Regions from separate parts of the Priestia sp. SB1 genome, predicted to be linked through region 1. Evidence: riboswitches for the same ligand, from Rfam matches in the RefSeq annotation. Region 1 holds a riboswitch; each other region holds the start of a gene.
The links. A riboswitch is a leader RNA that binds a small molecule or an ion and turns the genes downstream of it on or off. The one in region 1 is predicted to bind cobalamin.

Region 1 (3,121 bases):
TCTTTTCTCACTTCTTTTGTTTGCGGAAAGCTTCCAATTGTTGTCGTTGGAAGAAGCGGCAGTTGAAACGCTTCTTGTTGAACGCGTTGACGTACGTCAAACGGCGCTTGGCGCTCTGCTTTATAGCTGTCCAGCTGCTTCAGCTCTTTTTGCACGTCTTGGTGATTTCGAAAAGATGATCCATTTAATGCTTGAATCGCCTGTTTGTTTACACTTATTTCTTTTTCAATTGCTTCTTTTCCTTGCTGCACCGCTTTTGTTAAAAGCGTGATTTCCTTTAGCTTTTCATCTGCAAAAGACAGCGCGTTTTTTAGAATTGGCTCAATGGTTTTTTCGCTTTTCACCGTGACAGGAACATGTAATAAACTTGATGAAGGCTGCAGAATCAAACGGTCTTTTGATACAGCTTCTTCAATTTCACTGATTGTTAAAAGCTGTTCGTCCAAGTTTTCACGCCAAATGTTTCGTCCGTCAATCACTCCTGCTGCCAGCACTTTATCAGTTGGAAAACCATATTTATTAAGCGCCGTGAGATTTTCGCCTCGGTCATGTACAAAATCCAATCCAATTCCGTGAACAGGAAGAGCAACTACTTCTTTATAGTAATCTACGCTGTCAAAATACGTCTGCAAAATGACTTTTACATTCGGTGCCGCTTTTTTCAAAGCTTCATAGACTTCTTTATAGAGCGCCAGGTCTTCTTTTGATAGCGTTGTAGCTAAAACCGGCTCATCTATTTGTACCCACTCTACTCCTTCTGCCTGAAGCTCAGCTAAAATAGTCGCATACAGAGGAACAAATTGTTCAACTACTTTTTTAAACTCACTTTTTTTATATCCTTTTGACAGCTTCACAAATGTTACTGGACCTAAAATAACGGGTTTGCCTTTGATATTCAGCTTTTGTTTTGCTTCTTTGTAAAATTGAAGCGGGCGATTTTCTACAAGTGCCGGCGTACATTCCTCAAGCTCGGGTACGATGTAGTGATAATTTGTGTTAAACCATTTTGTCATCGTAGAAGCTACCGCACCTTTTGTTCCTCGCGCGATGTCAAAATACGTTTCAAGCGATACCGGGCCTCCGTTATATTCAAAGCGCTTTGGCACCAAACCAAACATAGCGGCTGTATCTAACACGTGATCGTATAAGCTAAAATCGCCGACTGGAATTAATTCAATTCCTGCGTCACGCTGTTTTTTCAGATGTCCTAGACGAAGAGCTTCAATTTCCTGAAGAAAGATATCTTTCTCTAGCTTTCCTGCCCAAAACTGCTCAAGCGCTTTTTTCCATTCTCGTTTTTCACCAATTCTTGGATAACCTACATTTGAACTTTTTACACTGCTCATTTTTTCCACTCCCTGTATATTTTTTTATCGCTAAACTAAAAAATCTCCCTTTTCGAAATGAAAAGAGAGATGATACGCATACTTAACTAAAGTTGAGATAGCCTGTTTTTCTCAACACGTATTCCTCACTCCTCTCTATATCCCGTAGAGCTTAAGTGCATACAACAGGCAGGTCTCCTGACTTAGGTTCATCGCTTCCTATCCCTTCCCATTTCAACATGAAACAGTGGTTAATAAGTTGCTCCCCATTACAGTGGCGGGACCGCGCCGGCTTTTCACCGGTCTTCCCTTTTAAGCTGCGTACATTCGTTACACAGCACCTGATGCATTTCTATGAAATTGTTCATTCAAAACACCTTTACATAAAATAAAAAGCCTCTCTATTATGAATAGAGAGGCATAGTATCTATGAAATCCTCTCTTATTTTTCAAAGCTGTACGCTTTGCAGGATGTAGCACCTTTTTAACAAGATTGTTAAATGGTTGCCGGGCTTCACAGGGCCAGTCCCTCCGCCTCTCTCAATAAGAGTTTTAATTGTTTATAATATTTTGAATGTAAAGTCATCTTAACACCTTACATTTATGTTGTCAAAAGAAATTTCAAAAAAATTAGTTTTCAGGAGGCGTTGACGCTAATTTTTGCCTTAATAATTTGTAATCATCTTTTCGATGTGTTTCGATCAAGTCTTTTGCTCCTTGATGATACCCTGAAGAATAAATGTACTCTACCGCCGTTTCGATAAGCATTCTCTTTTCTTCCGCACATTCTCGGTCCATTAGGGGGAACAGTCTACCTAAAAGGTCATTTAAATCTTCCTTAATAAAACGATTGAGTCCTTCTTGCATCTTTTCGTTTGCCATGATAGCTCCTCCATTTGCTGTGTATGTTCTAAGTTTCTATAAACAGGCATTTCACTGTGAATGTTAAGATAAAGTTAAGTCATTAAACAGTATATCAAGTGAATGTTTTTCTTCAATTACATATGTAATACAAATATATGACAAATATAGAGAATATATCATCATTCACTATCTATTATAACGCTTGGCTTAGCCTTCTGCTACAAGGTTTCGTACGGTTTTCCAAAAGAGGTTGAGACATAACGAAGTGAATCCAATCTAAAGGCAAATGGGATTCATGAGCTGAATCGCTTGTGACACCGCAGTTGATTTCCGTATAAGACTTCGCTTTCCGCGGGCGGTCGCTGAGCCTCCTCGTCGCATAAGCTCCTGTGGGGTCTCACCTGTTCCGCTTTTCCCGCAGGAGTCTTCGTCTTGTCCTCCAATCACCTACTAGAAAGACCTATACACATGAAATCTACGTTTACCCTAATAAAAAAATGAACCACTAATCAAGATGCTTGATTAGTGGTTCATTTTTCATTTCGCCTAAAACCCTTTTTTCCCAGCCTCTTTTTTTTGAACCTAGCTTTCTACTTTCTTGTTTTTACAAACAACTTCTTCGAGGTCGTCCAAAATCCTTCCAAAGAAGAGGTCCTAAAATGTCGTACCGGCTAACAAAAAACTCCGTAAAATTATAATTATTTAAAATTAAAGGCGGTTCAAAATCAAGGGGAGCACCCGCGCCTCCTGATAATACAAAATCAGTGCCTCTTCCAAGCGTAAACGACCCGTTTCTGTTTTTTCTAATAAACTGCTCGTCATACGCATGCACGTGGCTAACTAACACTTTTTTCACGCGATGTTCTTGAATTAAATCAAAAAATTCTTGACTTTGAGGAGTCGTTACAGGAAAACCTCCCAGGTCTGACCAC
Region 2 (3,121 bases), on a different contig from region 1:
CCTCTTTTTGCAGGCGACTGTTGAATGTATCCGTAATAGGCGGCAATTTTTTATGTTTACGAATTTGATTAAGCAAAGCTCTGCGCAAAGCATCGTTATGAAACACATCATGAACATACGTGCCAATGATGTTGTCTTTAACCGTTCCTTCTTTTTGATCATCTACCACCGCAAAGGCTTCCGTTATGCTTTTAGAAACCGTCTTTCCCATATGAATTTCATAGCCTTCAATCGAAACCTTCTCACTCTCTAACTGAACATATCCAGAAACTCTTTCTGTTTTTTTGCTGGTTGTCATAACGGTTTCCACTGGAAGCAAACCCAGCCCTTTAATAGATTCAATCCGGGACTCTACTGCATCGGGGTCCGTAATTGTCTCGCCTAACATTTGATATCCCCCGCAGATGCCAATAACGTGAGCGTTCGTTGCGTTCAAGACTTGATTAATGGCTAGAGCCAGGCCGCTTTCTTGTAAAAACTGCGCATCTTCAATCGTATTTTTGCTTCCTGGTAAAACAATTAAATCAGGCGTACCTAGTTGTGATGGCTTGGTTACAAGTCTCACATGACAGTCTTCTTCTAAGCTTAGAGGATCAATGTCTGTAAAATTTGAGATGCGAGGATACGAGATAACCGCAATATCGATTTCTTTTAACGGATTCACAAGCGTTGAGTAATTTCTGAGTGATAGCGAATCTTCAGCGTCAATTTCCACGTCGTGCATATAAGGAATCACTCCTAGTACCGGAACTCCCGTGTATTCTTCAAACCACTTCAATCCCGGTTTTAAAAGCTCTAAGTCTCCTCGGAATTTATTGATTAACACTCCAATTACTCTAGGTTTATGTTCATCTGGAAGCAATTGAAGAGTACCCACCAGACTCGCAAAAACCCCTCCTTTATCAATGTCTCCTACTAACACAACAGGGGCTTGGGCTATCTTTGCTACGCGCATATTTACCAGTTCCCGATCGTTCAAATTCACTTCAGCAGGACTTCCAGCACCTTCAATCACAATTCGATCATAATGATTGGCAAGCTCTTTATAAGACTCCGTGATAACGTTCAAACCTTCATTAAAAAATTCTTGCCGATACTGAAAAGCAAACATATTACGAAGCGGCTTTCCATGAACGACAATTTGAGATTCATGATCACGAGTTGGTTTAATTAAAATAGGATTCATATTGGTTGTTGCTTCTACTCCAGCCGCTTCAGCTTGAATTCCTTGCGCTCTTCCAATTTCTTTTCCATCCATTGTAATGTATGAATTAAGCGCCATATTTTGCGATTTAAACGGTGCAGTTTGATAGCCGTCTTCTTTAAAAATACGGCAAAACGCTGTAGCAATCATGCTTTTTCCAGCGTCTGAGTGCGTTCCTTGAATCATAAGAGGTTTTCCTTTTTTCACTTTTTCCACTCCCTATCACATAAAAAAACCTTAACTGTAAAAGTCAAGGTTTGGTCATGCGCTCATTAACACATTGTCTTGACTTATTTCTCCCACCGAAAAATAAGGGGTTTTTAAAAGCAGGTCTCCTGGCTTATGCTTCATTTTACTTCTGCATCCTTCCTAGTTTGACTAGTGGGTCTTTGCAGGTTCATCCACATTTACAGTAGCGGGGGCTGCACCGGATTTACACCGATTTCCCTATTATCCTCCTTAGAGGCACTTTTAAAATCATTTATTCTTTATTGTAACGAATTTTATAACCATTCACAATAACGATTTTCTTCTATTATTATATATTACTGTGTTTATACTTATTTGGGTCTCGTATGCTATAATAACAATTATTTTCCAAACATCTTATGAAATAGCTAGGAAGGTGCTCGTAGTTGAAGAAAAAAATCATTTATATCTTTATTAGTTTGCTTGTTCTTTACATAGCAATCATGTCTTTTTGTATGTATCAAACCGCTCATCAGCCTGTTCCGCAAAAAGCAGATTATGTGCTCATTTTAGGTTCCAAAGTAGACGGAGATCAAATGTCTCCTAGTTTAAAAGAACGAGCAAAAACGGCTTTATCTTATTTAAAGACTCATAAACAAACAAAAGTTATCGTAACGGGTGGAAAAGGATCCGATGAAGAAATTTCTGAAGCAGAAGCAGCCTATCGTTTTCTACGAAAAGAAGGAATTAAAAAGAATCGAATGATAAAAGAGGATCAGTCAACTTCTACTTTTGAGAATTTCACTTTCACTAAAAAGAAAGTTGATATTCAACACAAAAAAGTCGTGCTTGTTAGCAGTGATTTTCATTTATTTCGCGCCTCTATTATTGCCAAGCGTCAAGGTTTTGACGTTTATCCTTTAGGTGCAAAGACACCAAATTCAATTAAACTTCAAGCCTACTTTCGTGAGTATGCTGCTATCTTAAAAACGTGGCTGTTTGATAAATAAATAGAGTACACCCCTATACAAACGAAAAACACGGCATGAATTCATGCCGTGTTTTTTATTAATCATCCGTATCGATAACTGCTTTTGGTAAACCCGTGTATTTCGCCCAGTAGAAAATACCGATTGAAACAAGAGCAATTAAAATTAAGTCAAGCGGGTTGCTTAGCACACCTTGTCCTCCACCAAATGAGCCTAGGTAAGAGATAACAAGCATAATAATATAATAAGCAACTAGCCACCAAGCAGATTTAAGCTGCTGTGCAAATTTTACAACGTCAGTTGGTACGTATTTCTTAAATGCTACGTAGATAACAACCATTAGAAGCTGTGATCCTAGAAGCCAAGAAATTGTCGTCCATCCTGACCAATATACGATGTATGAACAGAAGATAAATGACACGGGAGCAATAACGCTCATGCCTTTTAATTTGAAAGGCTTTTTAAGGTCTTTTGCATTTACTCTGAATGCAGCAGCTGAAATTGGCGCAATCGCATAAGACAGAATAAGTGCTACTGAACATACGTTTACTAGCGCTTCCCAAGAAGGAAATGGCAGTGTCCAGAATACGGACATTCCAAACGATAGCCATAGTGACGCACGTGGAATTCCTGTTTTCTTATCTACTTTTGAGAAACGTTTAAATAGTGTTCCATTACGAGACCAAGCATAAACTAAACGAGAAGTTGTATTCATGAAGATGTTCCCGTTACCGCCTGG
Region 3 (3,121 bases), on a different contig from region 1:
AGCTGCCTGTTATCTTTTTTGAAACATATGGTAAAATAAAAGAAATGAGAGACAAAGGAAGTGTCATAATGACGGAAACTGTTCAGTTAATTAAAAAGCTTGTTTCGATTCCCAGTCCTTCTGGAAATACAGAAAAGGTGATTTCATTTGTCGAAGACTATGTAAAAGAGCTAAATATTCAAACGTATCGCAATCGAAAAGGAGGCTTAGTCGCTACTATTCCCGGTAAAGATACGGATCATCACCGCATGCTGACGGCTCATGTCGATACATTAGGTGCTATGGTAAAAGAAATCAAACCGAGTGGACGTCTGAAAATCGACTTGATTGGAGGGTTCCGCTACAATTCCATTGAAGGAGAATATTGTGAAATCGAAACGTCAGCAGGAGAAGTATTTACAGGGACCATCCTTATGCATCAAACATCTGTTCATGTGTATAAAGATGCAGGTAAAGCTGAGCGAAATCAAGATAATATAGAAATTCGATTGGATGAAAAAGTACATAGCGCAGAAGATGTTCGCAGTCTTGGAATTGAAGTCGGCGACTTTGTTTCGTTTGATCCTCGTGTAGAAATAACAAAAAGCGGTTTTATTAAATCTCGTCATCTCGATGATAAAGCAAGCGTAGCTTTATTGCTTCAGCTCATGAAAACAATTCAAGAAGAGCAGATCGAACTGCCATACACTACGCACTTTCTTATTTCAAATAATGAAGAAATTGGATACGGAGGAAATTCGAATATTACGCCTCAAACGGTAGAATACTTAGCGGTTGATATGGGTGCCATGGGAGATGGACAATCTACTGATGAATACACCGTGTCTATTTGTGTAAAAGATTCAAGCGGCCCATATCATTACGGTTTGAGAAAGCATTTGGTGGAGCTAGCCAAGGAGCACGATATTCAGTACAAATTAGATATTTATCCGTTTTACGGATCAGATGCTTCTGCTGCTATTCGTGCCGGGCATGACATCGTACACGGCTTAATTGGTCCAGGAATTGATTCTTCTCATGCGTTTGAGAGAACGCATCAAGATTCATTAAACCATACGTACAAGCTTCTTTACCACTATATCCAATCGAACATGGTTCTGCTTTAAGAAAGGAATATTTAATTAGTGTATTTTTATGCAAAACAAAGAGCAGGAAGGGACTATGATGTCTGTACTTTCCTTTCCTAAAAAAGAAGCCGGCTGTCCGGATTCTTTTTTTAATAAATACTATATATTTTTTACTGGTGAAGCAACAGTTGGTAAAAAAAGCACCTTTTTTAAAGAGGTATAATACGGCTTAAACCTTTTGTACATTTTGTTCATTTACAGAAGTTAAAATGTTTTTAAATTTTTAAAAGTTTCTTGTGACAAGTTTTGTAGAATGGGTTTTCAAAAGGATATGGTTTCGTCATAATGTGGATATAGCGATCACTACAATAATCGGAGGCGAATCTTTTCATGTGGGTACTGACGGTATATGCTGGAAAAGAAATGAAAATGTTTGAATTTGAAACTGAAACGCAGGCGAGAGAAGCTTTTGCCAAAACAAATGGCTGTAAAGTTCTTTCAGAAGTCGTGTATTATAATGATCCTCATTTAACATTAGTAGCTATATAATGAAAAAACAAGAGCTGACTTTATGCTCTTGTTTTTTTATAGCTTCTTGTATCTTACGAAAAGAATAGAGTTGAAATAAAAAAAAATGTACGCTATGATATGGTAGTTACTTCTATTATTCTGATAGTTTAAAAGGTTCATATATATCAAACAGCAACAGTAAAGATGCCAAGAAGGCTTAATAGGGAAACTGGTGAAAGACCAGTACTGCCCCCGCAACTGTAAGTGTGGACGAACGAGTATAACCACTGTGGAAAAATCACGGGAAGGTTCTCAAGTAGAATGATACACAAGTCAGGAGACCTGTCTTTATTGTGAAGTTTCTATTTCTCCGGGGAGCGGGAAGGGAAACGTTGGCTTAAAGTGGCATTTGTGTACACTTTTATTCTGACGTTTTACCCGCTCGCATATTAGCGAAGCGGGTTTTTCTCGTAGCACAAAACTACATATCGTGCAAAAAAGGTGCGCAATGTTCACATTGCGTTAAATGGGAAGTCTGGTGTGAAGCCAGCGCGGTACCCGCCACTGTGAAGAGGAGCTGATTGCATATGCCACTGTATTCGGGAAGGCGCAATCAAGTAATGAATCGAAGTCAGGAAACCAGCCTTTTTCTAATGCGAAGCTTACCCTACGGGATATAGGTGGAAGTGCAAAAACTTAGTTTGAATTTTCTGCGCCTCTATCATTGATAGAGGCGTTTTTTTAGTAAAGGAGCGAATGAGTGTGACGACTTGGAACTTGAATGCAACAAAGCATCACGTATTGATTTGTAATGGAAGCAGCTGTATGAGAAAAGGTGGAGAAGAAGCCACGCAAGCTATTCGAAATAAAGTGACTGAACTGAATCTAGATGAAGCGGTTCACACAACCCGTACGCGCTGTAACGGAAGATGCAAAGATGCTCCTGTAGCTATCGTGTACCCTTCAGGAGATTGGTACAAGCAGGTCACTGAAAACGTAGCTCATCGAATTGTTGAAGAACATTTAGCAGGAGGCTGCAGTATAAAGGAATCACTTATTTATGAATATGATCAAAACGGTTTTGTTTCTCCGGAAAAGAGTGACTCCATAGAAGGAATTGACAAAGTAAAAAGTAACGCATAAAGGAGGAGCTAGCATGAAAGGTAAACTGTTAGTTATTGGATTCGGTCCAGGAAGCTTTGAACATATTACACAGCGAGCAAGAGAAGCCATTCAAGAAAGTGATATGATCATTGGTTATAAAACCTATGTGGAATTAATTCAAGGACTATTAACGAATCAGCAAATTATTAGTACAGGAATGACCGAAGAAGTAAGCCGTGCACAAGAAGCCGTAAAGCAAGCTGAAGCGGGAAAAACCGTGGCGGTCATTTCAAGCGGAGATGCAGGAGTATACGGAATGGCCGGCCTTGTGTATGAAGTGTTGATTGAAAAAGGATGGAAAAAAGAAACGGGCGTAGAGCTGGAAGTGATTCCTGGCATTTCGGCTATTAATTCATGCGCATCCCTCCTTGGGGCGCCCG
Region 4 (3,121 bases), on a different contig from region 1:
TATGCTGCTCATTTCTTTTTGTTAGGTTCAGCTTTTATTGAAGAGTTTGAGGTCTCTTTCACTAGAGAGCACATTGTGAATAGCATATCTTTTTTTTACAAATGATAGTTGTGATATGATAAAGCAATAATACATTAGACAAAAAGCTGGAGGTTACTTAGTATGCCATTACTTAGATTTGATGTAATAGAAGGAAGAGACGAAAAAGAGTTAAAAGCATTACTAGACGCTACTCATCGAGCGATGCTAGAAGCCTTTGGCGTCCCAGAACGCGATCGTTATCAAATTGTACATCAGCATCCTGCTCATGAAATGATTATTGAAGATACAGGTCTTGGCTTTGAGAGAAGCAAGGATTTGGTTATTATAAGTGTGACGAGCAAACAGCGAACAGAAGAGCAAAAACAAGCTCTTTACAAATTAATTGTAAAAGAGCTGGGAGAAAGCTGCGGAATTCAGCCAAGCGACATTATGATTTCAATTGTTGAAAACGGTAATGCTGACTGGAGCTTTGGTATGGGAGAAGCTCAATTCTTAACTGGGAAATTATAAAATGGTTTATTATCTAGAGAAGCCCTTATTTCTAAGGGCTTTTTCTCATTTTGTCTATAAAAATATTATTCTCTTAGTCACATCTTACTCAAAATTAAATACAGACATCTGTCAAATGAATGATACAATAAGCTTATATGCCGTTTTGAGTGGGAAAACCAAAAAAGAGTTCGGCGTACTAACTTCAGAACAACAATAATTTTACATAAAGATGTAAAGATTTAAAGGTTAAAAGAGAAATGTATAAAATCTGTAAAACAAAAGAACAGTTACGCGTTAAACATAGGAGTAAAAGGTTCTTCACGTGTTTTTTCGGATAATAAGAGAAAGTAATTTTGATCATTGAGGAGGAACTTAGAATGTTTGGATTTGATGCAGATGTATCGCCATTAGTGCGAATTAAAGTAATTGGAGTCGGCGGTGGAGGAAATAACACCGTTAACCGTATGATTGAACATGGTGTACAAGGGGTAGAATTTATCGCCGTTAATACGGATGCTCAGGCGCTTAATTTATCTAAAGCAGATGTGAAAATGCAGATTGGTGCGGCATTAACGCGAGGATTAGGTGCAGGAGCTAATCCAGAAGTAGGAAGAGAAGCTGCAGAAGAAAGCAGAGAGCAAATTCAAGAAGTACTGCAAGGCGCAGATATGGTATTCGTAACAGCTGGCATGGGGGGAGGCACTGGTACTGGAGCAGCTCCGGTTATTGCCCAAATTGCCCGTGAACTAAATGCTTTAACAATTGGAGTAGTTACTCGCCCTTTCAAGTTTGAAGGAAATAAACGTACCAAGCAAGCAGTAGGCGGTATTACTGCGATGAATGAATCGGTAGATACCCTTATTGTCATTCCAAACGACCGCTTGCTTGAAATCGTTGATAAAAAGACACCTATGCTTGAAGCATTCCGTGAAGCAGATAATGTTCTTCGCCAAGGTATTCAAGGTATTTCAGATTTAATCGCTGTTCCGGGGCTGATTAACCTTGACTTTGCTGATGTAAAAACAATTATGTCTAATCAAGGATTTGCGCTTATGGGTATCGGACGAGCTTCGGGATCAGATCGAGCAATTGAAGCAGCGAAAAAAGCGATTTCTAGTCCGCTGCTAGATGCATCGATTGATGGAGCAAGAGGCGTGCTGCTGAACATTACGAGCGGCAGCAGCCTGAGTCTTTACGAAGTACAGGAAGCAGCAGATATTGTCACGTCCGCTTCTGATCAGGACTTAAATATGATTTTTGGATCTGTGATTAATGAAGATTTAAAGGACGAAATGATGGTAACCGTTATTGCCACTGGATTTGATGATGAAGATATTTCACCATCAGCTTCCACTTCTAGAGTTTCAAGAGCACGCTACTAAATTAAATAACCAGCTTTTATGGTGGCAATTGTTTTTCAATTGCCTTAAAAGGGAATCCGGTGAAAATCCGGAGCGGTCCCGCCACTGTAACAAGGAGCCTTATGTCAAAAAGCCACTGTCTATTTAGAGACGGGAAGGCGGTATAAGGCAATGACTTGAAGCCAGGAGACCTGCCATAAATCGCAGCACACAATAACCTACGAGGATAGGGAGGTGTTTTGGCAGAATCAAAAATACGATAAACAAGGGATACGTTTATCTGAATTTGTTGTGAAGGCAAGCACTTCTTTTTAGAAGTGCTTTTTTTTGTGTATTAAAATAGAAGGTGGAAAAATGAATGATAAATAATAAAAAACTTGTATCTATGATATTTCTCGTGTTACTTTGCCTCACTGCTTGCGCTCCTAATGAAGAGAGCGTAAGTATAAAAGAAAGAAAGAAAACGGATAAAAGTGTGACGTTTTTATTTAATTTTACATCTGCAACGCTTGATCCTCATACGGACGATAATTATACAGCAGTTCGTGGGGGAGTAGGGGAGACGCTTGTTAAAATCAACGACGATTTAAAAATAAAGCCTTGGCTTGCTGAAAAGTGGGAAACGAAAGATAACGGCCTTACATGGACATTTATGATAAGAAAGAACATCATGTTTCAAAACGGAAAAGCGCTGGATGCAAATGCCGTTAAGTCTTCTCTTCAAAGAACGATAGACCAAAGTTATGCGATGAAAAACGCTTTAAATATTAAAGAAATGAAAGCGAACAGTCATGCGCTGACAATTACATTAAAAGAACCAATGCCTAAATTTCCTTCTGAATTAGTGCATCCAAATACAGCTATTATAGATGTTGATGCTTCTAATATAGCTAAGAAGCCCATTGGTACGGGTCCATTTCGCGTCTTGTCTTTTGATCAAGGAAATCAAGTAAAATTAGAAAGATATGAAAATTATTGGGGTGGAAAAGTGAAATTGAAAAGTGCGATCTTTGGATTTAACGAAGATGCTAATGCGCGAGTTGCTGCTCTTCAATCTGGAACAGCCGATATTATTTATCGCCCGCCTTTAGAAAGCTTGGGCACTTTACAAACAGATCCGTCTTTTAAAGTAAGTGGAGTACCTAGTGTGCGCACCCATTTATTGCTTTACAATCAAACCAATGACGCATTAAAAGACGAAAATGTAAGAAAAGCTATCGATACCT

Region 2: linked by a shared signal. The riboswitch ahead of WKH56_RS19430 (cobyric acid synthase) and the one ahead of metE (5-methyltetrahydropteroyltriglutamate--homocysteine S-methyltransferase) in region 1 are both predicted to bind cobalamin.
Region 3: linked by a shared signal. The riboswitch ahead of WKH56_RS15380 ((2Fe-2S) ferredoxin domain-containing protein) and the one ahead of metE (5-methyltetrahydropteroyltriglutamate--homocysteine S-methyltransferase) in region 1 are both predicted to bind cobalamin.
Region 4: linked by a shared signal. The riboswitch ahead of nikA (nickel ABC transporter substrate-binding protein) and the one ahead of metE (5-methyltetrahydropteroyltriglutamate--homocysteine S-methyltransferase) in region 1 are both predicted to bind cobalamin.

The regions. Positions count from the first base shown of each region.
Region 1 is NZ_JBBJSS010000006.1:398,224-401,344, forward strand. Features, by position in the region: gene metE (5-methyltetrahydropteroyltriglutamate--homocysteine S-methyltransferase) at 1-1,346, opposite strand, end outside; cobalamin riboswitch at 1,497-1,685, opposite strand; SAM riboswitch class I at 1,765-1,875, opposite strand; gene WKH56_RS23980 (hypothetical protein) at 1,956-2,207, opposite strand; gene WKH56_RS23985 (hypothetical protein) at 2,466-2,636, opposite strand; gene WKH56_RS23990 (metallophosphoesterase family protein) at 2,794-3,121, opposite strand, start outside.
Region 2 is NZ_JBBJSS010000005.1:241,060-244,180, forward strand. Features, by position in the region: gene WKH56_RS19430 (cobyric acid synthase) at 1-1,420, opposite strand, end outside; cobalamin riboswitch at 1,513-1,692, opposite strand; gene WKH56_RS19435 (YdcF family protein) at 1,840-2,403, shown strand; gene WKH56_RS19440 (APC family permease) at 2,462-3,121, opposite strand, start outside.
Region 3 is NZ_JBBJSS010000004.1:54,883-58,003, forward strand. Features, by position in the region: gene WKH56_RS15365 (M42 family metallopeptidase) at 69-1,106, shown strand; gene WKH56_RS15370 (hypothetical protein) at 1,135-1,290, shown strand; gene WKH56_RS15375 (hypothetical protein) at 1,458-1,616, shown strand; cobalamin riboswitch at 1,763-1,941, shown strand; cobalamin riboswitch at 2,060-2,239, shown strand; gene WKH56_RS15380 ((2Fe-2S) ferredoxin domain-containing protein) at 2,340-2,720, shown strand; gene cobJ (precorrin-3B C(17)-methyltransferase) at 2,734-3,121, shown strand, end outside.
Region 4 is NZ_JBBJSS010000012.1:32,238-35,358, forward strand. Features, by position in the region: gene WKH56_RS31410 (tautomerase family protein) at 163-552, shown strand; gene ftsZ (cell division protein FtsZ) at 912-1,916, shown strand; cobalamin riboswitch at 1,919-2,109, shown strand; gene nikA (nickel ABC transporter substrate-binding protein) at 2,254-3,121, shown strand, end outside.